DNA from 4 places in the Halomonas sp. ISL-56 genome. Region 1 is predicted to be linked to each of the others. Evidence: predicted binding sites of a transcription regulator. Region 1 holds the regulator's gene; each other region holds the start of a gene.

Region 1 (7,335 bases):
CGCCGTTCGCAGTACTCAAGCAGCATTTCACCTACCGGTGTAGGCGAAATGCCATCGCGCTGACGCTCCATCAGAGAGGCTCCCAAGGCTTCTTCCAGCAGCGCAATTTGCCTGCTAACTGCCGAGGGAGCAATGTCCAAGCGCGCCGCTGCGCGGCGCACTGAGCCAGACTCCAGGGTAACGCGGAAGTACACTAAGCGTTGATGAGGTATGTCCATCGATAGTGAGGCGCTACAAATACTTGAGTAGTTTTTGCAGCTTATTCATATCGGCGGAGTCCCCCACCAAACGCACGCTGCCGTTCATCATGCCGTCGAGAAAGGCCTGCTGGGTCGGCTTTTTGAGCACTTTCAAGGCGGTATCCTGATCACGGAAGCGTAGCTCAAGATCCAAGTCGACCGGCAGCCCTTTAGCAGTACTGACACTTTTCGGCGTCATCCGGTAGTGACGGGCAATGCTTAGATCTTCCGTGGCAATTCCCCAGTCCAGGCCGCGCATACGTTCTAACTGCTCACGAAAGCGCGGCTTGCGGCGCAGGGCGCGTTTGAGCAGTACGCCCAGCAGCCACAGCGTCAGCTTGAGCTTCATTAGGAAACGGCGTCCTTAAGTCCTTTGCCTGGCTTAAAGGCCACGTTTTTGCTGGCTGGAATTTGCAGCGGGGCGCCGGTTTGCGGGTTTTTACCGGTACGCGCTGCGCGCTCACGTACGGTGAAGGTGCCAAAACCAATCAGCGCGACATCTTCGCCCTTGGCACAACTGTTGGTGATCTCATCCAGAATGACGTTCAGCACTTGGCCTGCTTTATCTTTGGACAGGTCGGCACTTTCAGCGATGGCTGCAGCGAGTTCAGGTTTGCGCATAAGGAATCTCCCCTTTTGAATAGAAATCAAACATCAAACAAATGAATGTTGTTGGGTGCGTAGCCGATTAGGTTAGCTTCTCTAGCCTAGTCGTGAACGCGGCGAAAATCAGCCTAGCAGCGCAGGCGCTGCTCTGGAAAGCTCCACTTTCCTTCTCACGCAGCCGCCTGTCAACGCAAAACCAATCAAACGTCCGTCTTTATTTTCCGCCAAGGCACTGATATCACCGCCTTCACCTTCAATTCGCCAGCACTCAGGTGTGGTCGTAGGCGGGTAGGCAACCACTGGCAGCAGCGGTGTTTTAACCACCACCGGCCAAGCGCCAAAGCTAACCGGCGTGGGGGTGCCCGAAAGGGTTGCCGCCAGTGCCTTAGCACTGGCTTGCAGAGGCTGAACGTACATGGCATTAACGCCATCTACGCAGGCTGTATCCCCCAGGGCATAGATATTGGGATGCGAAGTCTGCAACTGACGATCAACCACTATGCCGCTAGGTAACACGTTTAAACCAGCGGCTTCGGCAAGCATTGTGCGGGGCGCGAGGCCGGTGGCCATCAACACGAGATCCGCGCCGACGGTGTCGCCGTTATCCAATTGCAGAACCGTGTTTTCATCGCTGCTGAGCGCTATGGAATGAAGTGAGCGGTCAAGGTGAAGATGGATACCCGCTTCGCTAAAGGCATCGCCCAGAGCGTTCCCTAGGGGCGGTGGCAGCAAGCGAGGAAGCAGGGATCTCTCGGGGGCGACAATGCTGACTTGATGACCGCCAGCGTAAAGGTCGTTGGCAAATTCACAGCCAACCAGCCCCGCGCCAACAATTGCTACCCGTGCAGGGCCATTACCCAGCGCGGTATGAAAGCGGCGGTAGTCGTCTAGGTCATTGATAGTAAAACAGCTAGGGGCCACGCTGGAGGCAATGTTGAAGGGCACCCGTGGCGCAGCGCCGGTGGCTAATACCAGCGTGTCATAGCCAATCCTCTGACCTTCTTTGAGGAGCACGAATTGGTTATCCACATCCAGTGCGCTTACCTGGGTGTGGATAAACATCTTGGCGTTGAGCTCATCGCCAAGTTCCGCTGCGCTGCGCTGGGCTAATTGATTGGGCTTCAGGCCCTTGGCGAAGCCGGTGGAAAGCAATGGCTTGCTGTAGTCATCGCCGCTGTCGGCGCTGACCAGCGTGATTGAGCGTTGGTCGCCCAGGCGACGCAAGGCACGAGCAAGGCCAACCCCTGCCATCCCGGTGCCAATAATTACCAGTGCAGCGTGTGTAGACGTTTTATGTGTTTGGGTGGCGGGCATGCAGATACCAACATAGTAGTTAAGACATAGTTGTTAAGGCATAGCTGTTAAGACATAGCTGTTGAAATGTGGTTGTTAAAACAGAGTCGTTAAAACAAAGTTGTTAAGACAGAGTCGTTAAAAAGGTCGCTGAAACAAAAGCCTGTTAGTACCCCATGTTACACTAGCCGCCTCGTTTATTGCCCTGGAGAACTCGGTGACGCCTGCTGCTTTTCGGCAAATTCCGCTATTTTCGCGCTGGCGCCCCATTGATGCGGCACGCCCAGCGATGAGCCCTACCTGGTGGCAGTGGGTTGCCTCCACCGACTCGTTGACCGCCCGCTTAATCGCTGCGGGTGGAGACAAGCCGTTTCGCGTACGGCTGCTACGCCAGGGGGTCGGTTGGCCGCGGCAGGATGAGGCTAAGGCGCTGGGCATTGGTGCTAAGCGATACGCCTGGCTGCGCGAAGTGGCGCTGTGCTTGGATGAGACCCCCTGGGTGGTGGCACGCTCGGTCGCCCCGCTCACGCAGCTAAAGGGTCAGCGCTTGGAGCGTCTGGGCGAACGCTCCCTAGGCAGTTGGTTATTTCGTCAGCCAGGCGTAATCCGCGGGCCATTAGAAGCGACGAGGCAAGCGCCCACTTTTGCTAGCGTGAGCGGTATTCAGGGAGATGCTACCTGGGGCCGTCGCTCTGTGTTTTATCACGGCTGTCAGCACGGCGGTCTGTCGTTATTAGTTCAAGAGTATTTTTTGGGTGCGATGGCTGATGATCTTGGCCTGCCTTCGCGCTAGGCTAGCGCCTGCATCTTATTCTTGGTGAGGTAAGCATGGATCGTTCATTGTTGCGGCCGAAGGGGTGGGCTCGCGTGGCAGATTTCTTACAGCTGATGCGTTTGAATCGGCCGATAGGCACATGGCTGTTGATGTGGCCGACGCTGTGGGCTCTTTGGGTCGCTGCGGAAGGTGTACCCGGGCGAAATGTGCTGCTGATTTTTGTGGCAGGTGTTTACGTGATGCGTGCCGCGGGCTGCGTGGTCAACGATTATGCTGATCGTCACTTTGACGGCCATGTAAAACGTACCAAAAACCGTCCATTAGCTACGGGCCGGATCAGCGAAACCGAAGCCCAGTTGCTGTTTATCGCCCTGGTGGCCGCGGCGTTTATTCTGGTATTACTGACCAACTGGTTTACGGTGCTGCTCTCGCTAGGCGGGGTGCTGCTGGCAATTATTTATCCGTTTATGAAGCGCTATACCCATTTTCCTCAGGTAGTGCTGGGGGCGGCGTTTTCCTGGGCGATTCCGATGGCCTTTGGTGGGGTGCTTGGCTACGTGCCACTGGAAGCATGGCTACTATTCTGCGCCAACGTGCTGTGGACAGTGGCCTACGATACCCAGTACGCCATGGTCGATCGCGACGATGATTTAAAAATTGGCATTAAATCGACGGCGGTGCTGTTTGGAAATGCCGATCGTTTGATTATCGGCCTACTCCAGCTAGCCACCCTGGGGTTGTTGGCATGGGTAGGTTGGCGGGTCGGTTTAGGTGGATTCTTCTGGTTAGGGCTTGCGGCAATGGCGGCGACTTTCCTGCATCAGCAGCGCTTAATTCGCTATCAGGAGCGAGATGCCTGCTTTCAGGCGTTTCTCAATAATCACTGGTCGGGGCTACTGATTTTTGCCGGTATCGCGCTAAGTTGGTGGCCTGCGGCGGGCTAATTTTTTTGAATGTCATATAATTGTCATCAAGCCATGGTGTTATCGTCATTGAGCTGTTTTTCTTTGAGCTAGCTTGCTTTGCGCTAGTTCTCTTTGAGCTATTCTTTGAACACCGTGAGGCTCTGGTATGACCGCCAAGACCGTTCTGATTGTCGATGATGAAGCGTCGATTCGCGAGATGATCGCGGTAGCGCTGGAAATGGCTGACTATCGCGTGCTCGAAGCGGATAACGCCCAGGATGCTCATGCCATGGTGGTCGACCACCAACCCGACCTACTGCTACTGGACTGGATGATGCCCGGCACTAGCGGGATTGAGCTGGCTAGACGCTTAAAGCGTGAAGAAACTACCGCTGAGATTCCCATTATTATGCTCACCGCCAAAGGCGAAGAGGATAATAAGATTCAAGGGCTTGAAGCCGGTGCCGATGACTATATCACCAAGCCTTTTTCGCCCCGGGAATTGGTGGCACGGCTAAAAGCGGTGCTGCGTCGTGCCACGCCGCGTGGCGTTGAAGACCCGATAGAGATTAACGGCCTGCTACTTGATCCGGTAAGCCATCGGGTAAGCGCTCACGGTAAAGCGCTGGAAATGGGGCCTACCGAGTACCGTTTGCTGCAGTTTTTTATGACCCATCAAGAGCGCGCTTACACGCGCAGCCAACTGCTTGACCAAGTGTGGGGCGGCAACGTCTACGTCGAAGAACGCACGGTCGATGTGCATATTCGCCGCTTGCGCAAAGCGCTGGGCGACGTGCATCAAAACCTGATTCAAACGGTTCGGGGTACCGGTTACCGTTTCTCTGCACGGGTGTAAATGTGCGTTTATGGAGTCGTGAGCTGTGGCGAATAGCGTGGCTGGCCACGCTGGGTACTTGCTTAGGTTGGCTATTGGGCTCGGCTGGGCTAGGACTTTCGGCAGGGCTTGCGGTATGTCTGTTTTACCATTTACGACAGCTGCGCGAGCTCTATAAGTGGCTCACTTTTCACCCTCACGATGAGCCTCCTGCTGCCCGCGGAATGTGGGGCGAGCTATTTGATCGTTTGTACCGCTATCAAAAAAGTCAGCGAATTACCCAAAGCCGCCTGCGCGCTACCTTGGCGCGTATTCAAGAGTCGTCTGAAGCGATGCGCGACAGCGTGGTCATGCTTGACCGTCACGGTGACCTGGAGTGGTGGAACAGCGCCGCCACCGCCATGCTGGGGCTGCAAACCGCCCATGACCGTGGCCAGCACATTACCAACCTGCTTCGCGAACCAAGCTTTATCAGTTACTTTAATGCGCGTAATTACAGTGAGCCGTTAACGCTAACCTCACCGATTGATGAACGGCGAATACTGCAGTATCAAATTACCCTGTACGGTGACGACGAGCGCTTGGTCATGGCCAGGGATATTACCCGTTTGCATCGCCTTGAGCAGATGCGGCGCGACTTTGTTGCCAACGTCTCCCACGAGCTACGTACCCCTCTGACCGTTCTTTCAGGCTATCTGGAAACCTACAGCGACATTGCCGATCAACTGCCGCCGCGTTTAGGCCGTAGTATTCAGCAAATGCAGGAACAAACCCAGCGGATGCAGAATTTGGTCAATGATTTATTGCTGCTCTCGCGCCTAGAGATTGATCAGGGCGGTAAAGATCATCACCCGCTGCTACTTGGGCCTTTACTGAACAGCGTTTGCGAGGACGCGCTTGCTCTCTCGCATCAGCGGCATACCATCACCGTGGCGCTTGAGAGTGATGCGCGGTTGTTAGGTAGCGAACAGGAAATTCGTAGTGCTGTTTCAAATCTTGCCTTTAATGCGGTTCGTTACACGCCTGCAGGCAGCCAAATCACACTACGCTGGAAAGCTAGCGCCAATGGCGGTGGCTATATAGATGTTGAAGACAATGGCGAAGGGATTGATCCCGTGCATATTCCCCGCTTAACCGAACGCTTTTATCGTGTAGATAAAGGGCGCAGCACGGCGACCGGTGGCACAGGTTTAGGCTTGGCGATCGTTAAGCACGTGCTGTTACGCCACGATGCGCAACTACATATAGAGTCCCTTCCCGGCAAAGGCGCACTGTTCCGCTGTACCTTCCCCCCCTCGCGGTTGGTTTAATCCAGCAAGGCGCCCTGCACAATATTTGTAGAAGTGTTCAATATTGACATGTAAGGCTGGTGAAACTTACTCATGTGCCATTTTTACACAGGAAAAAGCGTGGGTAATGGCTCATAATTGGCCGTTATGCAATGTTTAATTTTAAATAAAATATTGATTTATATGATTTAAATTTCACATTTCGGTTTTTTGGCATGACTGCTGCAGCATACTAGTTAAGAAAGATGACCGCAGGAATTGCTGGCTACTTGTTAGCCTTTCTTTCTTAACCCAGCGGTAACAAACAGCGATCAGAGGTGGAATATGATGTCCAAGGATTTTCTCAAGAAAGCTGGCATTTTAGGTGTTTCTTTTGGCCTGATGGCAAGCCCATTAGCCTTTGCACAAACAGATGAAAACACCGCGATTGATGACAACCAAGGTATCACGGCTGACGAGCAGCCAATGGATCCCCAAGGAACCGGTAGCTCAAACGGTAGCGATACAGATATGACTAATGATTTAACCCATGACGAAGGCGATGGTGTCAGCGACATGGAACCTCAATCAAGCAGTCACTCAGATGACGCTGAGTATGATGCAGATGAACTGGTTGAAGAAAATAGCGGTAGCTAATTATTGATGTTTTTTAGATATCACTGAATGCTTTTTCATAGGATGAAAAAGCGATTAACAGGATGTTATACAGGCAAGGATGCCTTTCGGATTCAAGGACGAATCATTAGGAAATCAAAACGTTAGTCAGGGTAAATTCCAAGGTTGGAGTCCCGCACAAGGAGTGGAAGCTAGCGTTAGTCATTACCTATCATCAATTCTGATATCGGGCCTCGCATTGCGAGGCCTAATTTTTTGTCGTCTGCTTTTTTTTGCTCCTCGCTCGCCTTTGCTGCCACTCCCTTCTAGTGTTTTTTTCATTTTCCTTTCAATTTCGCCATAGCGACCATTCGCAATTGTGCCTGGGGTAGTGCCTGGATTGCTTTACTAAGTGTGTCATAAAGACACAGACTATTTTGCGCATGTGTCATTACTGCACATGTAATTAGCGTGCTTTTGTTTTTAGTGGCGTATTATTGCGCACAACATATATATATTAAGCATTTGATTTTAATGGATTTATTATTTTATTGGTGATATTGGCACAGCGTGTGCAATATCGGGGTAGTGAAGCTAAACGCAGTGAGATGCTTGCCACAGTGCTCCTCTCACTTCACTTCAGCGGTCTCAAACAGTCACCAGGAGTAAATAGTATGTTTAACGCATTTGTTAAAAAAGCAGCCGTGGTAGGTCTTTCATTTGGTTTGCTGGCAAGCCCGCTAGCTTTTGCCCATATCTCCATCGATGCTAATCAAGACTTCACGGTTGATGACGAGCC
Region 2 (7,335 bases), on a different contig from region 1:
CACCTCTCGCCTCTGTAGTCTCGCAGCGTTAGCCAGTTTGACCGCGTTACCTTTGGCCAGCCATGCGGCTAGCGATGATGCTGAAATGTGTGCTCAAAAAGCCTACGCGATGGGGCTGCGTTATCAGCAGCAGTCTGCAGAAGCGGCCGCTCTGCAGCGCCAGGGGTTTGCCCTCGCCACCTATCGGCTTGAGGATCAGATCGAGGCGCATGGTGGCAGCGACGGCTTGGCTATCATTACCGACCTGGATGAAACGGTGCTGGATAATAGCGCGCTGTTGGTTCGCGATATGCAGGCGTGCCACGACTACACCACCTGGGACACCTGGAAGCATTGGGAACGTGAAGGCGAGCCGCGCTTAATGCCGGGAGCCAAAGCGTTTCTGGATTTTGCGGACGAGCAGGGCGTGGCCATTTTTTACGTCTCCGACCGCTATCAGGAGAACGAGGACGATACGATCGCCACTCTAGAAGCGCTAGAGCTGCCCCAGGTCTCTGAACAGAGCGTGATGCTATTAGGGCCTGCCAAGGCGGAGCGCCGTGCCGAGGTGGTTGATAACCACACCCTAGTAATGCAGTTAGGCGACTCGCTTCACGATTTCGCGGGTGACTTCGCCGGTGCCGATCTGGAACAGCAGCACGGGCTGGTTGAGGAGAATGCCGAGCGGTTTGGTAACGACTGGATTGTATTCCCCAACGCAACCTATGGCGCTTGGAGCGATGCCGAGCTAGATGCCTGGGACGCTCCCCACGAAGTGGAGTGATCGGTTAGATAACCACTCCATTGCGCATTAAATGAACGCTGCGCGCTCCAGGTTAGGCCATTGAGTTTTTGTTTCTAAGCAACTTAGTCTAGCTGTCCTGGGGCGCGTTTTTGTCTGCGTCTCCCTCACCGCTACTTTTTTGAGCTTCCTCTTTTTTGTCGTTGTCTTTCTTGCGCGGGTCTTCGCTGTCTTCATCAAGCCAGGTGCCGCAGCGCAGGCAGTAGTGGGCGCGCTTTTCGTGGCGGTCGTGCCCGCAGCCGGGGCAGGCTTCCTCGGAGTAGCGATCCTCACGAATAGAACGAATTACCTGGGCGGAGAAAACCCCGGTGGGCACCGCAATAATCGAGTAGCCGAGTAGCATCAGCACCATGGTGATCGCTTTGCCCAGGGCGGTGGCGGGAACAATGTCGCCGTAGCCGACCGTGGTCATGCTGACAATGGCCCAGTACATCGACATGGGAATACTGGTAAAGCCCGCCTCGGGAGATTCAATGGTGTACATCAACGCCGCAAACAGCGTCACCACCATAAAAATAGAGAAGAAAAACAGCAGAATTTGTCGCAGGCTGCGTTTGAGGGCATCTATTAACAGACCTGCTTCACCGACAAACTCCATCAAGCGCAAAATACGGAAGATACGCAGCACGCGCAGGATGCGCACAATCACCAACCCATGGGCGCCGGGTACCAGCAGCACCAGCCAGGTAGGCAGAATCGCGATTAAATCGACGATGCCGTAAAAGCTTTTTAGATAGAGTAACGGGCGCTCCAGGCAGTAAATGCGCACAATCAGCTCAAGGCTAAACAGCAGGGTAAGAATCCATTCAACGTAAAAAAACAGCGCCCCGTAGTGCTCCGCATAGCGCTCTACGCTACCCAGCAGGATAACCCCGACGCTGATGAGAATGGCCACGATCAAGGCGATATCAAACGCCTTAGCGCCCGGCGTGTCGGATTCGAAGATGATGTGGAACAGCCGCGCGCGCAGGCCTTCTCCGCCAGGGGTTAAGTGTAAATTCATCGCATCATCCTGAAGTGAGCCTCAATCCTGTCCTGAAAAAGGGGGATAAACTGCTAGCGTAGCGCGGTTTGGTGCGCCAGGCGATGGGCGAGTGCTAATGCCGCTTTACCGTAAGCCTTATTGGGCTGGCCGTGGGCATCGAGTGCGCTGGGAAGCGCCTGGGCATAGCCGCGCGAAGTGACATCCAGTTCGGGGTGATCGGCGAGGGTGGTCAACGCCTGCTGGACATCGCTTAGAAAGCTGGCCTGCTGGCTGTCGTGGTAGGCGTCCAGTGCCAAGGTGGCGCGGTGTTGCCACTCCGCTGGGGAGTGCGCTTGCGGTAGCAGCCAGCGTTGCTCGCTCAATGCATTACCCCGGGCCGCTTTGCTGCTGTCTGAAGGCCGCAGCGCTATCTGTTCGGCAAGGGTTAATGCCAGTGCCCACAGCGCTTCCGGGTCGCCGCCTTTAAGTTCGAGTTCTGCTTCGCGAATCGGTGTGCGGTAGCCACCGCTAATAATTTCGCCCTCATCCAACACCAACTCAATATGACTCTCCTGGCCTTGTGCACCCTCTTTTAGCTGCCAGCTACGCCGTGTGAAATCGGTGCTGAGTTGGGGGGCGAGGGCATCGAGCACACCGCTAAGCTCACCTTGAAAAGGGGGGAGTTCGGCAAGCGTCGTTAAATCTAACCCAGGCCCCGTAATCTGCCACTCCCACTCTTGGCGTTGCGAGAGCCCGCCGCTGCCCTGACCCGCGGTTTTTACTGTTTGCAGTAGCTGACCATCCACCTGGCGTAGGCGCAGCGCAATGCGTGCCTTGGCCAAATCTCCCTGGGGGGAATCAAAATAGGTATTGGTCAACGATTGCTGAAGCGCTGGTTGTGACGCCAGGCGCGGGTGTTGGCGCAGCGCGGCAGGCCCCTCTGGAGTGAGGGCTAGCTTTAGCTCTACTTCGACGGGGGTTGGTGTTTTCATGATGTTCGCCACCTCGTTTTCGTGACATTTAGATGAATATTTGATTACATTTATGAACTTTTCATGACGGCAGCGGGCGCACTCTTTATACTGGCGCCGCCATTTCCAGGCTCCCCGAAAACAGGCTTAAAGGCACTATGGTTACCTCCAATCCTTTTTCTTCGATGTTTGGCCGCTCGCCATTCCAGCCGCTACTGGCGCACATCGTCAAGGCCAATGAATGCGCCGACCAGCTATTGCCGTTCTTCGAGGCATCGCTTATTGGTGACTGGGACAAAGCGGCTGAACTGCGCGAAAACGTCACCCGCTTAGAGCATGACGCCGACACGCTGAAAACCGAGCTGCGGTTGAACCTCCCCAACACCATGTTCCTGCCCGTCTCGCGTTCTGACCTGCTCGACTTGATTAGTGTGCAGGACAAAATCGCCAATAAGGTGCGTGACATTACCGGCATTATGCTGGGGCGTAAAATGCGCGTGCCGGATGAACTGGCCGAACCGATGCGTGACTACATCCAAACCAGCGTGGCTTGCGTGGCTCAAGCGCGCCAGGCGCTGGAAGAGCTTAAAGACCTGCTTGAATCCGGCTTTGGCAAAAATGTCTCCGATGTGATGCAGAAGATGATCCGTGAACTGCACACCCTCGAGCATCAGGCCGATGACCAACAGGTGACCATTCGTCGCCAGCTGTTCGCGCTTGAGAGCCAGCTACCGCCTGTAGATGTGATCTTTCTCTACAAGATCATTGATTGGGTAGGTGAGTTATCCGACCGCGCCGAGCGCGTGGGTAGCCGTCTGCAGATCCTGACTGCCCGCTAAGGGGACTTTCATGCTGATTATTGCCCAGCACGGTGAAATTTTTATCATCCTGGCCTGTTTGTTCGGCTTCTTTATGGCCTGGGGCGTTGGTGCCAACGACGTCGCCAATGCGATGGGAACCTCGGTAGGGTCGAAAGCGATCACTATCAAACAAGCGATCATTATCGCGGTTATTTTTGAATTCCTTGGCGCTTGGTTAGCTGGTGGCGAAGTCACCGCGACCATTCGAGGGGGAATGCTTGACCCCGTACTGTTGGCGGATAATCCGCAACTGTTGGTTTACGGGATGCTCTCGGCGCTGTTAGCTGCCGCCATTTGGCTGATGATTGCCTCTTCCCGTGGATGGCCGGTGTCTACAACCCACTCCATTGTCGGTGCAATCGTCGGTTTTGGTGCGGTAGGCCTCGGCATGGAAGCTGTGGCATGGGGCAAAGTAGGTCAAATAGCCTCCAGCTGGATTGTTTCGCCACTGCTTGCTGGTACGATCGGTTTCGTGTTGTTTAAGTCGGTTCACCACCTGATTTTTGAAAACGACGACCCCTTTGCCGCAGCCAAACGCTACGTGCCAGGCTATATCTTCCTGGTCGGCTTTATTGTCTCCATGGTGACGCTGACCAAAGGTCTGTCCCACGTTGGCTTGGATCTCAGCTTTGGCCAAAGCCTGCTGCTCTCCATTCTGCTGGGTGTGGTTATCATGGCGCTGGGTGTTTTTATGCAGCGTCGGGTCAAATACGTGCAGAACGACAGCGATCACTTCGGCTATGACAACGTTGAGCGCGTGTTCGGCGTGCTGATGATCTTTACCGCCTGCGCCATGGCCTTTGCCCACGGCTCTAATGATGTAGCCAATGCGGTGGGCCCGCTAGCGGCGGTTATTAGCGTTGTACGGAGCGAAGGCGTGATCGACAGCGCTGCGCTGGTGCCCTGGTGGGTGCTGGTGCTAGGTGGCGGCGGTATCGTGGTGGGTTTGGTCACTTACGGCCATAAAGTGATTGCCACTGTGGGCACCGGGATTACTGAACTGACGCCAAGTCGTGGTTTTGCCGCTACCTTGGCAGCGGCGACCACGGTGGTGTTGGCCTCAGGAACTGGCCTGCCCATTTCGACCACGCATACCCTCGTTGGCGCAGTACTGGGCGTTGGCTTGGCGCGCGGTATGGCCGCGCTAAACCTACGGGTTATCGGCACCATTGTGATGTCCTGGTTGATCACCCTACCCGCGGGTGCGGGCCTGGCGATTCTGTTCTTCTTTATGTTCAAGGGCATGTTCGGCTAACAACAGGCTCGCATGCGCTTATAAGTCGCCAAGCGGTAACATCACAGCGGCATCTTCATGTTTTTCTGCATTAGATTGAGCAGATTTACATTAGAAGGTGCCGCTGTTTTTTGCGCTCTGGTAAAGTAACCTGATTGGATGTGGTAAACGTCTGATATTTCTTTCACCTGCTGCCGGAGAGCGGCCCTTGGATACGCGCTTCCCCTTTGTTGATTGGTTTCGTAACGCCTCCCCCTACATTAATGCGCACCGGGGGCGAACCTTTGTCATCTTAATTGAAGGCGAAGCGATGGCGTCTGGGCGAGGGGAGCAACTGATCCAGGATTTGGCCCTGCTGCATACCCTGGGCGTGCGCCTGGTGGTGGTGTTTGGTATTCGTCCCCAGGTGCATGAGGCCCTAACGGCGGCAGGCGTTGAGCCCACGCGTATTGATGGCCGTTGGGTCGCCGACCGCGCGGTGATGGCCCATGTAGAGCAGGTGGCCGCCCACCAGCGCTTATGGCTGGAAGCGCGGCTCTCGCTAGGCCTGCCCAGCACGCCGCTGCACGGTGTTGAGCTCAGCGTGATCTCCGGCAATCTGGTGACTGCCAAGCCGTTAGGCGTACGCGAAGGGGTCGATTTCGACCACAGCGGCGAAGTTCGCCGGGTGCGGGCCAGCGCCATTGAAGGTCTGCTGGAAAAGGGCTCGCTGGTGCTGCTGCCGCCGCTGGGGTTCTCCAGCACCGGCGAGGTGTTCGATCTGGATGCTTCTGAAGTTGCCCAGCACGCCGCCGTAGCGCTAAAAGCCGATAAGCTGATTCTGCTCGGCGAGTCGGAAGGCCTGGAAGATGAGCACGGCGCACTGCTGCGCCAGCTCTCCCCAGCGGAGGCGGAGCCGCGTTTAACCCACGCCGTTCCAGGCAGCGAGTTAGCCCGCCATTTACAGGCCGCCTGCACCGCCGCACGGGAAGGCGTGGCGCGCACCCACCTGCTCTCCTGGCGCAACCACGACGCCTTGCTAGGGGAGCTGTTCACCCGCGACGGCGTGGGCACCATGATCACCCAGCACCGCTACGAACAGCTACGCCCGGCCACGCTCAACGATGTAGCGGGATTGCTGGAGCTGTTGGAGCCGTTAGAACGCCGGGGTATGCTGGTCGCGCGCTCCCGGGAGCGGCTGGAACATGAGATCGATGACTACATGGTGATTGAGCGCGATGGCATGGTGATTGGCTGTGCGGCGCTGCACGTGTTCACTGACACCGGCATTGCCGAGCTGGCCTGCGTGGCGGTTCACGACAGCTACCGCGGCGGCGAGCGCGGCGAGCGCTTGGTCGAAGCCATGGAGCGCCGTGCCCGCCAGCGCGGTTTAACGGAAATATTTGTGCTGACGACCCACACCGCACACTGGTTTGTGGAGCACGGCTTCCGTGCCGCCAGTCTGGAAGACCTACCGCCACTAAAACGCGAAACCTACAATCACGCCCGCAAATCGAAGGTACTGGTCAAGCAACTGACGTGACTCGCTTTTAAAAGGGGGAACCGTTAGCACAGCTGATTTATGAGCTGGAGCCCGGCGCTATGGAAAACAGCGCCGGCTTTTTTTGCGCTTCTCGTTGAATATTCTCATCAATCGGTGTGTCGTAGGTTTTGAGCAAATAGCCCAGCACCGAATAGAAACCCACCATGGCGATTAGGTCGATGACGGCGGTGCGCCCGATTGCCTCGGCAAGCTCTGCTTCCTGCTCTCTGGCCAGCATGCGCTCGTCAAATAGCGCATCCACGGCCTTGACGATAAGCCCGTCAACGCCTTCGGGGTTACCGCGAAGGGCATTGATGCGGGCCTCGGAGAACCCTAGAGCGAGCGCTCGACTGACATGGTGGGCCCACTCGTACGCTGAGCCCATACGTAGGCCAGCGCGAAGAATCACCACTTCGGTCAACTCCGGGCCTAAGGCATTCTCCTTCACAACGTGTTGGCGCAACGGTGCCCATGCTTTAAGCAGGGCCGGGTGGTGGGCCATGGTGCGGTAAACGTTGAGTGCGCCAGCAAAATCTTCGCGTAAATCCGCGATCTCTTCAGGCCAGTCGGCATCGGAAACAGGCGGGCAGGGAGACGGTGTCACGGGGGTTGTCATGGCTGAGCTCCAGTCAGATCGTTATTTGAGATGGCTGTTTGAGATGGCTGTTTGAGATAGTTGTTATTTCATCATCACTCTGCGATAGCGGCGTCGATGGCCGCGGCAATACGCTCAATGAGCAAATCTACTTCGTCAGGGGCAATGATATAGGGCGGTGCCAGCAGGATATGGTCACCGTTAATGCCATCAATAGTGCCGCCCATAGGGTAGCTGATCAGGCCGCGAGCCATGGCCTGACGTTTGATCTTGGCGTGAAGCTTGCGAGCCGGGTCGAACGGCGTTTTGCTTTCCCTATCCGCCACCAGCTCGATACCGCGAAACAAGCCTCTGCCGCGAATATCGCCAACATGGGGCGAGGCACCAAGCGCCGCTTCAAGGCCGCTC
Region 3 (7,335 bases), on a different contig from region 1:
GGGAACCGATAGCCATCCGGCTAATTCATTATTGATAACGGCGAGCAAGGCATCGATATGGTCATCTCGATCATTCAGGCAAGGTATATAGCTGAACGTTTCACCACCCGCTTCCATAAAGCTATCGCGGATCTCCTCTTCGATCTCCTCCAGGGTTTCGACACAGTCGGAAGAGAAGGCAGGCGACATAATGGCAATGTGTTTATGCCCCTGCTCAGCGAGTTCCGCCACATGCTTAACGGTTTGCGGTCCCACCCATTTTTCAGGGCCAAACTGTGATTGAAAAGCGGTATCCACTTCTTCTTTGCTGAAACCAAGTTTCTCACGCAGCAGGCGTGTGGTTTTCTGGCACTGACAGTGATAAGGATCGCCTTCCATCAAGTAGCGTTCAGGCACACCGTGATAGCTGGCCACCAACTTTGTAGGACGCGTAGGCAAGCCGTTGTAGACCTCCTCTACCGAATTAGCCAGCGCCTGAATATAAGCGGGATGGTCAAAATAAGCAGGCACCGTGCGAATATAAGGCTGCCACTTCATCTTCATCAGGGTGCGAAACGCCTGATCGTTCGCCGTTGCCGTTGTTGGCGAGCCGTACTGAGGATAGAGCGGAAAAAATACAATACGCTCACAGCCCTTCTCTTTTAATCGCGTCAGTACGCTTTCGGTTGATGGATTGCCGTAGCGCATGCAGAAATCGACTTCGACGTCATCACCGTAAAGCGCTTTTAACCGAGCGGTCATTTTTTCAGTCTGAGCGCGCGTGGTTGTCAGCAGCGGGCTTTCGTTTTTTTCGTTGTTCCAGATACTTCGGTACGCTTTACCCGATGAGAATGGCCGCTTGGTCAAAATAATCAGCTGTAGCAACGGCTGCCATTTCCAACCGGCATAGTCGACCACGCGCTTATCAGACAGAAATTCATTCAGGTAACGACGCATTGACCAATAGTCAGTGGCATCCGGGGTTCCCAAGTTCGCTAACACCACGCCCACTTTAGCACGCGGCACAGGCGGATGATTGTTGGGTGCATGGGCCAAGCGGCCCTCGCCCGGTTGATCCTTAACGACATTCTCGGTCATTAGTCATGCTCCTGAAAAAAAACGATGGTGCTCAGTAAATCTATCAATTAATTAAATCCTATCACTTTTCGGCAAACTGGCGGCATAAAGTTATACTATCAGCATCATTTGTATAACCCTGAGGCAATTCATGTCCAAGCCTTTGCTTTTGGTTCTTGGCGACCAGCTCTCTTTTTCACTAACAACGCTGCATGATGCCCCCGCTAATGCCGTGGTTGCCCTTTGCGAAGTTGCTGAAGAAGCGCGTTATGTGCCCCACCACATACACAAAATCGGCCTCTTTTTGGCCGCCATGCGTCACTTTGCCCATGCGCTACGTGATAAAGGCTTTCAAGTGCATTACAGCGCTCTGGACGACGCAGATAACTGTCACTCTCTCATTGACGAAGCTGAACGCATCGCCCAACAGTATGGCTGCGATGAGATACGCGTTGCCCGACCGGGAGAATGGCGGCTGTGGGAGGCAATGCGGCAGCGCAAAGACGCAACAATTCCATGGCGGCTACTTGAAGATGAGCGCTTCTTTACCACGCCAGAGGATTTCGCCAACTGGGCCAAAGGCCGCAAGCAGCTGCGTCTAGAATACTTTTACCGCGAGCAGCGCAAACGTACCGGGCTTTTGATGGAAGGCGACGAGCCAGCTGGCGGCAAATGGAATTTTGACCATGATAATCGCGAGCCTATCAAGGCAGCGCTTGAATTTCCTGTGCTGCCACAACACCGCTTTGACACGCTGACAAAAGACGCTTTAGCCGATGCGAAACGCCATTTTGATGACCACATGGGCTCTGTGGAAAATTTCAACCTGCCAGTCACTCGCCAACAAGCGCTGGTGGATTTAAATCACTTCATTGAGCATGGGCTGGCTGACTTTGGCCGCTATCAAGATGCGATCAGCGATTCGGCGCCCTATCTATACCACTCGCGACTATCTGCGGCGATGAACATCGGCTTGCTGACGCCCCATGAAGTCTGCGCAGCAGCCGAGCAGCGCTACTACGACGGCGATGTGCCGATCAACGCCGCCGAAGGCTTTATCCGCCAAATTCTTGGCTGGCGCGAGTATGTGCGCGGGCTCTACTGGACACAGATGCCCAGCTACAAAAGCGCCAATCAGCTCGGTTTTGAGCGCGATTTGCCAGCGTTTTACTGGGATGCCAATACCGATATGCGCTGCCTGCAGCGCGCCATACAGATGACCATCGATAACAGCTACGCCCACCATATTCAACGACTGATGGTCACGGGCAATTTTGCCCTGCTGTGTGGGGTTAAGCCCGAGGCGCTATGCGACTGGTACCTGGCGGTTTACGCGGATGCCAGCGAATGGGTGGAGTTACCCAATACACTCGGCATGGTACTCCATGCGGATGGCGGCCTAATGGGCTCCAAACCTTACTGTGCATCGGGGAAATATATCGACAAGATGTCAGATCACTGCCAGCACTGTCGCTATTCGCCTAAGCAGGTCACAGGGCCAAAGGCCTGCCCTTTCAACAGCCTTTACTGGCACTTTCTTGAAACTAACGCCGAACAATTGAACAAGAATCCGCGCATGAAGCTGATTTACGGCTCGCTTAGCCGAATGTCCGATGACAAGCGCGAAGCAATGCGCCAACAGGCAGAAAGCTTCTTGGCTCAACTGGACGTGTCACCAAGCTACGGGCAAGTCTGTCATACCGCGGGCTATGCCACTGCCCCAAGCGATGCCGATACGACCGATAGCGATACGAACAGCACCAGTACGGACAGTACCAGTTCGGACAGTACCAACACGAACACTACTAAGAAGGAGTCACAATGAGCCGCTTCACACCGCTAGACGCGTTACCGCCGGTCACGCTCTTTCACGACGGCCACTGCCCCTTTTGCCAGCAGGAAGTAGCCTGGCTGGAAAAACATCGCCATCGGGAACAGATAGAGCTGGTAGATATTCAGGATCAGGACTTTAACGCCCATGAGTATGGAAAAGAATTTAACGCCATGATGGGCCAACTGCACCTTCTCGACAGCCAAGGAGAGTGGTATATCGGTATGGATGCCAGCCGTGCCCTCTATGCCGTGTTGGGTTATCGGCGGCTGGTGAGGTTTTCTTGCTTACCGGGAGTAAGCGGCATAATGAATGCCGGTTACCGATTTTTTGCCCGTCGCCGAATTCGGCTTGGGCAGTGGTGGGAGAAGCGGCAAGCTAAACGTTAAGGATGAGTGTAGTGTCAAAAAACAAGCGGCATACGCGATGTCAGCGGCTCACTGTAGTGGGCATCACGTCCGATCACTTCATCGTGAGGCACGTGCTGAACCAAGTATGCGCGATGAATTCCAGCGCGCTTGAGATCCATATAGGCATCATCCAATGAGCGAAATAGCATCGGCTTATTACGCTGCATCAGCATATGGCGTTCGCCTTCAACGTCTTCAAGCTCAACCTGATAAAAACGACTGCCCGAATGGGTAATCACGCGGATTTCAAAGTTGTCGTGACTGGCGACAAACTGCTTAAGATCCTTCAGCTCCATGGTTCCCTCCTGTTATTTACTTAGGCCATTAGGGCACAGCATGACTGTGCCCCATGACATTTCTGTTGCCCTGTTATTACAGTGTAATGACAACAAGCAATAACCAGACATTAATAGTTAGGAGGCCATTAGCGCAAGGGAATTTCTGACCGGAAGGTCAAGACATCAATCGATCATTGATATTCAGAGGGATCGATAGCTTTACCAAGCGAATTGCGGTCAATCCAGTTCCCGCCTTTAGTCTCCTTATAGCGGAACACAACGTTATCTCCCACTGTTACAGGCAGCTCGCCATCTTCAGTTTGGTAACTATATTTCTCGCCCGCGACCACCAAATGGTAGCGATAAAGGTCTGGCATACCCAGCCACTCTTTAAAAGGGCCTTCGCGCTCTATTGCCTCTAGTTCACCGCGACCTTCTAACTTAGGAAGACGCTGTCGGTTACCGCGCCGAAATCCACCTGCCATTTGTTGCTCCCGTTTTTACATATCGTGGGTGGGGCATTATACGAGCTAGCCCCTCATCCTCAAGTGACTTATCACTCACCTGTCACCACAAACCTGTTTATAAAAACCTGTTTACAAAAACCTGCTTACAAAAACTTAGTCACCGAAGGCTTGACCGTAACTATCCGGCGCCAAATCCTCAAAGCGAGTATATTTGCCGATAAACGCCATATGTACCGTGCCGATAGGCCCATTACGTTGCTTACCGATAATTAATTCGGCAATCCCCTGATTGTCGGGATTATCTGGATTATAGACTTCATCGCGATAAACAAAGGCAATGACGTCCGCATCCTGCTCGATCGCTCCAGACTCCCTCAGATCCGACATGACAGGACGCTTGTTGGGACGCTGTTCCAAGGAGCGGTTCAACTGAGAAAGTGCCACAACGGGGCAGTTAAATTCTTTCGCCAACCCCTTCAAGGAGCGCGAAATCTCGGAAATCTCCCCGGTGCGGTTTTCACTAAAACCGGGAATCTGCATCAACTGAAGATAATCGATCATCACCAACGCGATATTGCCATGTTCACGCACCACACGGCGCAGCCGTGAGCGCATCTCGTTAGGTGACAAGGCCGCGGTGTCGTCGATAAACAGTTGCTTGTCTTTGAGCAGATTGACGGCAGAAGTAAGGCGCGGCCAATCCTCATCTTCCAATTGACCGGTACGCACGCGAGTTTGATCAATCCTGCCCAGCGACGACAGCATCCTCAACATTAGCGATTCTGCTGGCATCTCCATGGAAAACACCATGACCGGCTTATCGCTGGAGATAACCGCATGTTCCACCAAATTCATAGCAAACGTGGTTTTGCCCATTGAGGGCCTTCCGGCGATAACCACCATATCTGAAGGCTGTAACCCGGTAGTCATTTCATCCAGGTCTCGAAAGCCGGTCGAAAGGCCGGTCATTTCACCTTTCAGGTTAAACAGCTCATCAATACGATCAACGGCTTTGGTCAGCAGATCGCTCATGCCAATAGGGCCGCCCGTTTTGGGACGCTCCTCGGCAATCTGGAACACTAACCGCTCGGCTTCGTTAAGCAATTCATCAGCCGGGCGCCCCTGGGGTGTAAACGCACTATCGGCAATTTGATTAGCCGCACGGATCAACTTACGTAGCGTTGCCCGCTCACGCACGATATCAGCGTAGGCGCGAATATTACTGGCAGAAGGCGTGTTACGGGCAAGCTCAGCCAGAAACGCCAACCCGCCGACCGTATCTAAATGATCCCGAGCTTCCAGCGCTTCGGAAAGCGTCACCACATCCAGTGGTTGACCGGCTTCAGCTAGATGAATCATCACGTTGAACACCAAACGGTGCTCATAACGGTAGAAATCATCAGCAACTAACCGCTCTGAGACGTTATCCCAGGCCTGGTTGTCCAGCATGAGCCCGCCTAGTACCGATTGCTCCGCCTCCAACGAGTGCGGCGGCAGCTTTAACGCTGCCGTTTCTTTATCAGCAGAAGGCTGGTCCTGCATAGCGAGCTCCTTTAAACACGACTGCGTAGCCAGTGAAGATGCTTATATTAGCCGCCGACATGCAGCGCGACTAGCAGCATGTTCAAGACGTTGTCTTAAAATACCCAGCTGTGGTGCGCTTGATAACTTAGGCAACACCCTGAAATAGCTAAATTTAGAAACCGTGAGCATCCAGAAAAAACAAAAGGCGCGGGAGAAAACCCGCGCCTTTTGAGGCAGCTGTATTAGCTGCAGCTAGTGACTACTTTACGTCGTTACTAGCTCAATTACTTACTTTCTCAATTACTTTCTCACTTACTCTGCAACTACCACTACGCGTACAACGGCATCCACTTCAGCGTGCAAGTGAATAGCGATGTCGTATTCACCGGTCTGGCGAATCGGGCCAGTCGGCATACGGACTTCACTCTTGGCAACATCGATGCCAGCAGAAGAAATCGCGTCAGCCAGGTCGCGCGGACCAATAGAACCAAACAGCTTGCCTTCGTCGCCTGCTTTGGAAACCAAAGACAGTTCGATGTCATTCAACTGTTCAGCGCGCGCTTCGGCTTCTGCCTTACGCTCAGCGGCTTGCGCCTCGAGCTCAGCACGCTGCGCTTCAAACGCTTCGATATTGTCTTTGGTGGCCGGTACGGCTAAGCCGTAAGGCACCAAGTAGTTACGACCATAACCAGGCTTCACGGTGACCTTGTCACCCAGGCCGCCCAGCTTACCAATGTTGTCGAGCAGAATGACTTCCATCTCGTAAACCTCTTGTCAGTTGCTGCGGGCAAGGCGTGCGCGAACGTTCGCGAATGTATCAATCAGCCCCAACAGCAGCACAATGAGAATCGTGGGCCAGGTCGTGATCAGTAGCACATAAAATGCTACCAGCCACAGCCCGTTCATCCCCTTTATTCCAATAAACCCGTGCACTAACGCAACGCCAGCTACCAACAGCGGAATCCAACCAAGCATCACCAACGCATGAGCGCCTAGCAGCATACCTATCACCCCAAGAACGACCAGCACGGCCAGCTCTTTAGGGGTCAAGCGCAGTGCGTGGAACTCTTCACGAAAGCCACCAGGGTTGTACAACCCAGCCTGCCAACTACGCGCAAGTGCCAAGCACACAATGGCTGCCAAAAGCACCACAAACCCGGTCACCCCACCCACTACCAGTGCGGCAATGGTTTGAGTATCGTAGCCTTGATTGGCAAATTCCGTGAGCATGCGATCCACTTCTTCTGAACCTTCTCGCAATTGCTCAAGCATTAACTCAGTGCCACCTGGCGGACTGAAGATGCCAAGTTGAACCATGACGGCGGCAACCAAAGTTCCCACAATCAAGGTTTCCCCCCAACGCATCCTCTCGCGCAGAATGACGGCCATCAGCGTTACCAGCAATATGCAAGCAAGCGGAATCACATCACCCTGAGCCCACCACCAACCGGCCGGTAGTGCTGCGGCGATGATGACTGGCAGCGCAGGTGCAAAACCTTTGCGTAGAGTCATCAGCGCGGCGATGGCTGCTCCTAACCAGAACAGCCAAGGCACTAGCGTTGCTAAGGCCGCCCCGCCTGCAGCGTAAGGCGTGCCCCGCATTAGCCATCGGGCTAGTGCCAGCATCACGTTAAACGCTTACTGGTGGCTATCGGAGTAGGGCAGCAGTGCCAGATAACGCGAGCGCTTGATAGCAGTCGCCAACTGACGCTGATAGCGTGCTTTGGTGCCGGTAATACGGCTTGGAACGATCTTGCCGGTTTCGGTGA
Region 4 (7,335 bases), on a different contig from region 1:
GGTAGAGCTTCTGCATGGCGCGGGTGACGCCCACGTAGCAGAGCCGCCGCTCCTCTTCGAGCCTGCCCGGTTCTTCCAGCGACATTTTATGCGGAAACAGGCCCTCTTCGACACCGGCAATAAACACCACGGGGAACTCCAGGCCCTTCGCCGAGTGCAGCGTCATTAGCTGGACGCTATCCTCAAACTCTTCGGCTTCGTGGTCGCCAGCGTTAAGGGCCGCTTCGGAAAGAAACGCTTCCAGTGCCGCCATGCCTTCGCCCGCCTCAGGCGCTTCAAACACATCGCCATGGGTAAAGGCGCGGGCAGCGGTGACTAGCTCTTCCAGGTTTTCCACCCGTGCCTGGCCTTTCTCGCCGCGTTCGCTTTTGTGATGCTCAATCAAACCGGTATGCACGGTGACGTGATCGATAATCTCGTGCAGCGCCATGCCGGAAGCATCGTTATCGAGTTGCTCAATCAGATTGGCGAAGGTTTGAACCGCATTGGCGGCGCGCCCTTTCAAGGAGCCGTCGTTAATTGAATCGTGGAGCGCCTGCCACAGCTGAATGCCCTGCTCACGGGCGCGCAGACGGACAATCTCCACCGTGCGCGTACCGATGCCGCGGGTGGGCACGTTAATCACCCGCTCCAGCGAGGCGTCGTCATCGCGGTTGAGCATCAGGCGTAAATAGGCCAGGGCGTTTTTGATTTCCAGGCGCTCGTAAAAGCGGTGGCCACCGTAAATCCGGTAGGGCATGCCCTGGCGAATCAGCGTCTCTTCGAGCAGCCGCGACTGGGCGTTGGAGCGGTAAAGAATCGCGATATCGCGGCGGTTGAAGCCTTCGTCGACCTTCTCTTTAATGGTATCAACGATATAGCGGGCTTCTTCCAGGTCGTTAAACCCGGCGTAGATCGAGATCGGCTCGCCTTCGATGCCGTCAGTCCACAGGTTTTTACCCATCCGCTCGCTGTTATGGCTGATCAGCGTATTAGCAGCTTCCAGAATCGCGCTGGTGGAGCGGTAGTTCTGCTCAAGCCGAACGGTGTAGGTTTGCGGGAACTCCTGCTCAAAGCGGCTGATGTTCTCCACCTTGGCGCCGCGCCAGCCGTAGATCGACTGGTCGTCATCGCCCACCGCGGTCATCGGCGTCTTCATTCCGGTGAGCAGTTTTAGCCAGGCGTATTGCAGTGTATTGGTATCCTGAAACTCATCCACCAGTACGTGGCCAAAGCGCTCCTGGTAGTGCTTCAGAAGTGTCGGGTTATCGCGCAGTAGCTCGAGGCTTCGCAGCAGCAGCTCGCCGAAATCGACCAGACCTCCCCGCTCGCAGGTGAGCTGGTAGCGCTCGTAGAGCTCGACCATCTGGCCCATGTAGGCATCGCCGTCGACATTAACCTGGTGGGGGCGCAGCCCCTCTTCCTTACAACCGGAGATAAAGTGCTGCACTTGGCGCGGCGGGTAGCGCTCGTCGTCGATGGAGTAATCTTTCAGCAGCCGTTTGACCAGGCGTAGCTGATCGTCGGAGTCGATGATTTGAAAGTGTTGCGGCAGCTTGGCGTCCTGCCAGTGTGTGCGTAGCAGGCGGTGGGCGATAGAGTGGAAGGTGCCCACCCATACATGGCGCATTGAGAGGCTCAGCAGCGCCTCAAGGCGCGTGCGCATCTCTTTTGAGGCTTTATTGGTAAAGGTGACGGCGAGCAGCGCGTAGGGTGACAGCCCTTCCGCCTGCATCAGCCAGGCGATGCGATGCACCAGCACGCGGGTTTTACCGGAGCCAGCGCCTGCGAGCACCAACAGATTACCTTGGGGGGCGCTCACTGCTTCGCGCTGGGCGGAGTTGAGCTGATCGAGAATCGCCGTGACGTCGTCCATAGTAGCCGCTGCCGGATCAAAAAATAGGCGGCTAGTCTAGCACAGCCAGCAAACTGGCTGTGTATACAGGTGTGGCAATCTTCTCGCCTCTGTGCGAGGGCAGGTTTCCGCGAGGGCGCTGTGAACCCATCCGTGGGCGCTACTTTTGACATCCCTGTCAAAAGACCCTCGCTACAACCTGCCCTCGGTATAGGCAAAGACTAGGATTCTTCAGGAAAGCGCAGCGTGTTAAGGCTCTTTTTAACCGCTTTAAGCTGTTCGGCGAGTTTCGGGCCGCGGGTTTTGGCCACGCCGACGGCAAGCACGTCAATTAGCACCAAGTGTGCAATGCGTGAGCTAAGCGGGGTATAGATCTCGGTATCTTCATGGACATCGATATACAGCGGCAGGCTGACTTCTTCGGCCAGCGGCGAGCCGCTGGGGCACAGGCCAATCACCGTCGCGCCCGCTTCACGGGCCAAGCGCACGCTGGCAACCAGCGCTTTGGTGCGGCCGGTTTGGGAAATGGCCACAACGACATCGCCATCGTTCAACGTCACCGCCGACATATTCTGCATATGCGGATCGGCGTAGGCAGAGGTGGAAATTTGTAGGCGGAAAAACTTGTGCTGGGCATCAAAGGCCACAGCGCCGGAAGCCCCAAAGCCATAGAACTCAACCCGATTGGCCATCGCCAGGGCATTTACCGCACGGCCCAGGGCATCGTTATCCAGCCGGTCGCGAACCGAGAGCAGCGTGCCCACCGTCGAGTCGAAGATGCTGTGGGAAAACTCAGCGACCGAGTCGCTATCGTTCATGGAGAACTGCGCGAACTGACTGCCGCTGGCCAGCATTTGCGCTAGCTGTAGCTTGAAGTCCTGAAAGCCATTGCAACCCAGCGCACGGCAAAAGCGCACCACGGTAGGTTCGCTAACGGTGGCTTCGGTGGCCAGATCCACAATGCGCATGTGGATAACCTCTTCGGGGTTGCGCAGTACAAACCGCGCCACTTTTTGCTCGGAGCGTCGAAAGTGCTCCATGCGGCGTCTCATTTCATCGAACAGGGCGCGACTCACGTTCACAGCTCCTTGGCTTTCTAGCACACTTGGCTTCGTTGGCATTGGTCACAGTATGCCTGACTGGTGGCGCAAATGGGCATTGATAACGACGTTAGGTATAGCGTTTAAAGGCCGTTAGCCCCCTTTTTTAGGAATAGTCATCATTTTGTCAAGTAGGTTATAGTAATAATTGAAGTGCCGCACTGCATCATAACAGTCGTCACGGATGCAGGTGGACGAAGGCATATTCATCTGGAGGAACGTCGATTATGAGAAACGTCGAACGAATCACCTCGGTTAAAAGCGAATTGCTCGATATCTTTATGAGTATGGAAGTGGATGAGCACGCTCAGCGCCAGCGCAGCGCAGCCCAACGTAGCTTAAGGGCGCGGCGGGGTATTGAGCTGCATCGAGAGTTTCAGAAGTTATCGCGGGATATCGCCCCCTTACCCGATGAAGATCGGCAAGAGAGCGAGTTGCACTGAGACGGCACTGAGAACATTGCCATGTGGCAATGCCTGATATGAGATCTAGCCGTTTTAAAGCATGCTAATAGGCGCTCGGCTCTAGAATCCAAAGAGCCGAGCAGACCCGTATTAAAGAATACCGGCGAGGAACACCACGATAACGCCGATCGGTGCTATAAAGCGTGCCACAATGTTCCACACGATGAGCCCTGTTGCAGACAGCGCCAGTTCTTCCTCAACGCTCTTGCGATCCAGGCACCACGCGACAAATACGACGGCTCCCAGTCCGGTAAGCGGGAGTAGAATTTTCGCCGTGAAGGTATCCAGCAAGTCAAAGATATTCAGCCCGAAGAATACAACGTCAGACCACAGGTTGAACGACAGCAGCGCTGCAACACCCAATAGCCACACGCAAATACCGCTAACCAAGGTTGCTGGAATGCGCGACAGCGGAGTGCGCTCTTCAAGCATCGCGACGGTGGGTTCCAACAATGAGATCGCTGAGGTTAACGCGGCAAAAGTCAGCAGCAGGAAGAACATCAGTCCCAGGATGGCGCCGCCAGTTATATTGCCAAACGCGATAGGCAGGGTGACAAAGATCAGCCCCGGGCCTTCGCCGGCACTCAAGCCATTAGCAAAGACGATGGGGAAAATAGCCAAACCGGCAAGCAGCGCAATGGCGGTATCAATAATGATGACCGTGCGCGCTGTGCTCAGCAGATTGACGTCTTCGCCAAGGTACGAGCCGTAGGCCATCATGATGCCCATCCCGAGTGACAGCGTGAAGAACGCCTGGCCCATGGCCGCAAGCACCACGCCGCCATTCAGCGCGCCCCAGTCAGGGCTGAACATAAACGTTAAGGTTTCACCGAAGTGGCCGGTGGTCATTCCGTAACCCACCAAAATCAGCATCAAAATGACCAACGCAGGCATCAACGAGCGCGCGGCGCTCTCAAGTCCCTTGGTCACGCCGCGGGCAACGATGCCGATAACCAGTAGCATAAAGGCGCTGTGCCAGAGCAGCAGCGTGCCGGGGCTTGCAAGCATTCCGTTGAAGATCTCGCCAATACTTTCGGCATTTTGGCCGCTGAAGGTGCCAATGACCGAGCTCAGCGTATAGTTAAGCGACCAGCCGCCAATCACACTGTAGAAAGACAGGATCAGAAAGCCGGCGACTACGCCGCTGATACCGACCAGTGCCCACCCCTTAGACTTACCGCTTTGATGGGCGAGATCCTTCATGCTGTCGATGGGGTTTTTCTGGCCGCGTCGGCCAATCATCCACTCAGAAAGCAGAATGGGCACCCCGACCAATGCCACGCAGGCAAGATAGACCAGCACAAAAGCGGCACCACCGCTTTCACCAACCAAATAAGAGAACCGCCAAATATTCCCCAGGCCTACCGCTGAACCAGCGGCGGCCAGCACAAAGGCCATGCGCGATGACCATTGTGCGTGTGCAAGTTTTGCCATGACACACCTTCTTTTAATCAGTTGTAATGAGTTTTTCGGTGCGATACACCGTTTTTTCGGAAAAATGAGTCATTGCCAGCGTACTTTTCCGAAAGTAAACGCAATTTATCTGATCGAAAGCAAGCATGCCAGTTAGCTCACCTAAAAAAGCGGTCTAAAACAGCTGGCTTTGCTTTTCACCGGCGAAGGGGGCAAGTGGGGGTAATGGCGTCACTTCTCCTAGCGCGTTATAGAGGATGCGAGCCATGTGGGGAGACTCGCGGTTATCCGCAGTATGCACAAATAAGAAAGGGGTTTTCCCCTGATTTATCCACAGCTTTAGGCGGTCTTTCCAGGCGGTGAAGTAGCTGCTATTAATCGTTTTGTCAATATGGCCAATGAAACGAATGACAGGAACATTTGCCGTGGAAAGCACGTGTAGCGGGAGTTTCGGCTTTTCTTGCTGAGCGTGGGCCAAGCCCAAATGGTTATTTGCCGGAGTCGAGAAGAGCGGGCGCACGTCAAGCATCACGCGATTGGCTGAATAAGTTATCAACAGGCGGTTGAGGGCCGTTTCGGCGGCCCCTTTGTGGAAAAACTCAGGGTGGCGAACCTCGACCGCGCAAGGCAAATGGGCAGGCCAAGCTTTAAGCAGCGCTTCAAGTTGGGGAAGCTCTTGAGGGCCAAAATCCCGCGGCAACTGCACCATGGTTGGCCCTAAGCGATCATGAAGCGGTTCTAGCGCCGCTAAAAATGCCCAAGCGTCTTCCAAGCGCGTTAAACGCTGATCGTGGGTGATGCTGGCAGGTAATTTAAAACAGAAGCGAAAGTGGGGTGGTGCTTGGCGCGCCCAGGCAGCAATAGTTTCTGGCTTTGGCGTGCCGCTATAAAAGGTAGTATTGCCCTCAACGCTGGAAAACACCGCGGCGTAATCGGTTAACAGCTCAGTTTTAGCGTGGCGTGGATAAAGGTTGCCCAACCAGTCTTGATTGGCCCACATGGGCAAGCCTAGATAAAGAGGAAGCGTCATGAGTGCCAGCCTACGTCAACAAGATCAAGCGCTAATATAACAGGCTAAGAAGCTTGGCTGTTAAGCGCTGAGGGCGGCTTTTAAATGGCTTTTATTTGTAGCAAGGCGCGGAAAAAGTGAAATTGTTAATGCCTCGATAGCGCTACTATGTAGGTACCACCCTTATATGGGCCGCTATAGCCGTTTACAAACAGGATAGCCCGATGAGTTCAACTTACGTTAGCAGTGATGAAATTCGCGACCAGTTTTCCCGCGCGATGTCGGCAATGTATCAGCAAGAGGTACCCCAATACGGCACCTTGCTGTCGCTGGTTGAGGCGGTTAACCAAACGGTATTAGCCGCAAACCCCAGGCTAAATAGTGAATTGCAAACCAGCGATGAGCTGGCACGTATCAGCGTTGAACGCCACGGCGCTATTCGAGTGGGTAGCCCAAACGAATTAGCCATGCTGCGGCGCATGTTCGCCGTAATGGGTATGGAACCGGTAGGCTACTATGATCTAGCCGCGGCGGGCGTACCGGTTCACTCCACGGCGTTTCGGCCGGTGGAGGATAGTGCGCTTAAGCGTAATCCATTTCGTGTGTTTACCTCGTTACTACGCCTTGAGTTGATTGAAAAAGCGGAGCTCAGAGAGCAGGCGAGTGAAATTTTAAAGGCCCGCGATATCTTCACTGCCAACGTCAAAACACTGGTTGAGCGTTTTGAGCAACAGGGCGGCCTAAGTGCCGAGGATGCCGAGCAGTTTGTGCAGGAAGCGTTGGAAACGTTTCGCTGGCACGACAACGCCACGGTCGATTTGGCGACCTATGAGCGTTTGCACGCCGAACACCGCTTAATCGCTGATGTGGTCTGCTTCCGTGGCCCGCACATTAACCACCTAACGCCGAGAACGCTGGATATTGATGACGTGCAGCGGCGTATGCCCAGTGTGGGCATTGACCCTAAAGCGACTATTGAAGGCCCGCCGCGTCGCGATTGCCCGATACTGTTGCGCCAAACCAGTTTTAAAGCACTGGAAGAGACCATCGCATTCGCGGACGCTGTTGAGGGTAAGCACACCGCCCGCTTTGGCGAAATTGAACAGCGCGGTATTGCGTTAACCGCTAAAGGGCGTGAGCTTTATGATCGTCTGCTAGCCTCCGCCAAGGAAAATGCACCTATGGCAGTGGATAATGACGCTCATCAAGCGCATTTATCGGATGTGTTTAAAGCATTTCCCGATGATTACGCTACGCTGCGCCGTGAGAGGTTGGCTTTTTTCCACTACCAAGCAGTTCCGGGAGCCTCTGTGCAAGGGCCGGTTTCAGTTGAGCGGGTGGAGAGCTTGATCGAACAAGGCGCCCTCAGAGTTACCCCCATGATTTATGAAGATTTCTTGCCCGTAAGTGCGGCCGGTATTTTTCAATCCAACCTGGGTGGAAGCAGTCATGATAACTATGCCAGCAGCGCAAGCCAGCAGGCGTTTGAGCAGGCCCTGGGCAGAGCCGTCATCG

What was found. The regulator PhoB, encoded in region 1, activates phosphate uptake and scavenging genes when phosphate is short. The targets are predictions, from matches to a motif close to TGTCATANNNNTGTCANA.
Region 2: J7J49_RS04445 (CYTH domain-containing protein) is a predicted target of PhoB. The motif match lies at 2,758-2,775, and genes of this name have one in related genera.
Region 3: J7J49_RS20995 (DUF6482 family protein) is a predicted target of PhoB. The motif match lies at 3,668-3,685, and genes of this name have one in related genera.
Region 4: J7J49_RS05185 (PA3496 family putative envelope integrity protein) is a predicted target of PhoB. The motif match lies at 3,049-3,066, and genes of this name have one in related genera.

What each region holds. Positions count from the first base shown of each region.
Region 1 is NZ_JAGGRO010000026.1:10,028-17,362, forward strand. It holds gene J7J49_RS20200 (LysR family transcriptional regulator) at 1-218, opposite strand, end outside; gene J7J49_RS20205 (hypothetical protein) at 232-588, opposite strand; gene J7J49_RS20210 (HU family DNA-binding protein) at 588-860, opposite strand; gene J7J49_RS20215 (NAD(P)/FAD-dependent oxidoreductase) at 969-2,159, opposite strand; gene J7J49_RS20220 (chorismate--pyruvate lyase family protein) at 2,356-2,931, shown strand; gene ubiA (4-hydroxybenzoate octaprenyltransferase) at 2,967-3,857, shown strand; gene phoB (phosphate regulon transcriptional regulator PhoB) at 3,985-4,674, shown strand; gene phoR (phosphate regulon sensor histidine kinase PhoR) at 4,677-5,963, shown strand; gene J7J49_RS20240 (hypothetical protein) at 6,267-6,578, shown strand; gene J7J49_RS20245 (hypothetical protein) at 7,211-7,335, shown strand, end outside.
Region 2 is NZ_JAGGRO010000005.1:174,339-181,673, reverse strand. It holds gene J7J49_RS04455 (HAD family acid phosphatase) at 1-763, shown strand, start outside; gene J7J49_RS04450 (ion transporter) at 852-1,784, opposite strand; gene J7J49_RS04445 (CYTH domain-containing protein) at 1,838-2,737, opposite strand; gene J7J49_RS04440 (TIGR00153 family protein) at 2,875-3,555, shown strand; gene J7J49_RS04435 (inorganic phosphate transporter) at 3,566-4,831, shown strand; gene argA (amino-acid N-acetyltransferase) at 5,019-6,332, shown strand; gene J7J49_RS04425 (carboxymuconolactone decarboxylase family protein) at 6,370-6,948, opposite strand; gene J7J49_RS04420 (aspartate aminotransferase family protein) at 7,023-7,335, opposite strand, start outside.
Region 3 is NZ_JAGGRO010000029.1:76,768-84,102, reverse strand. It holds gene hemH (ferrochelatase) at 1-1,077, opposite strand, end outside; gene J7J49_RS21005 (cryptochrome/photolyase family protein) at 1,208-2,881, shown strand; gene J7J49_RS21000 (thiol-disulfide oxidoreductase DCC family protein) at 2,878-3,276, shown strand; gene J7J49_RS20995 (DUF6482 family protein) at 3,291-3,593, opposite strand; gene J7J49_RS20990 (hypothetical protein) at 3,767-4,060, opposite strand; gene dnaB (replicative DNA helicase) at 4,196-5,584, opposite strand; gene rplI (50S ribosomal protein L9) at 5,879-6,325, opposite strand; gene J7J49_RS20975 (hypothetical protein) at 6,341-7,192, opposite strand; gene rpsR (30S ribosomal protein S18) at 7,205-7,335, opposite strand, start outside.
Region 4 is NZ_JAGGRO010000006.1:8,983-16,317, forward strand. It holds gene uvrD (DNA helicase II) at 1-1,855, opposite strand, end outside; gene hexR (transcriptional regulator HexR) at 2,056-2,910, opposite strand; gene J7J49_RS05185 (PA3496 family putative envelope integrity protein) at 3,162-3,377, shown strand; gene J7J49_RS05190 (sodium-dependent transporter) at 3,489-4,832, opposite strand; gene J7J49_RS05195 (DUF72 domain-containing protein) at 4,987-5,841, opposite strand; gene hglS (2-oxoadipate dioxygenase/decarboxylase HglS) at 6,045-7,335, shown strand, end outside.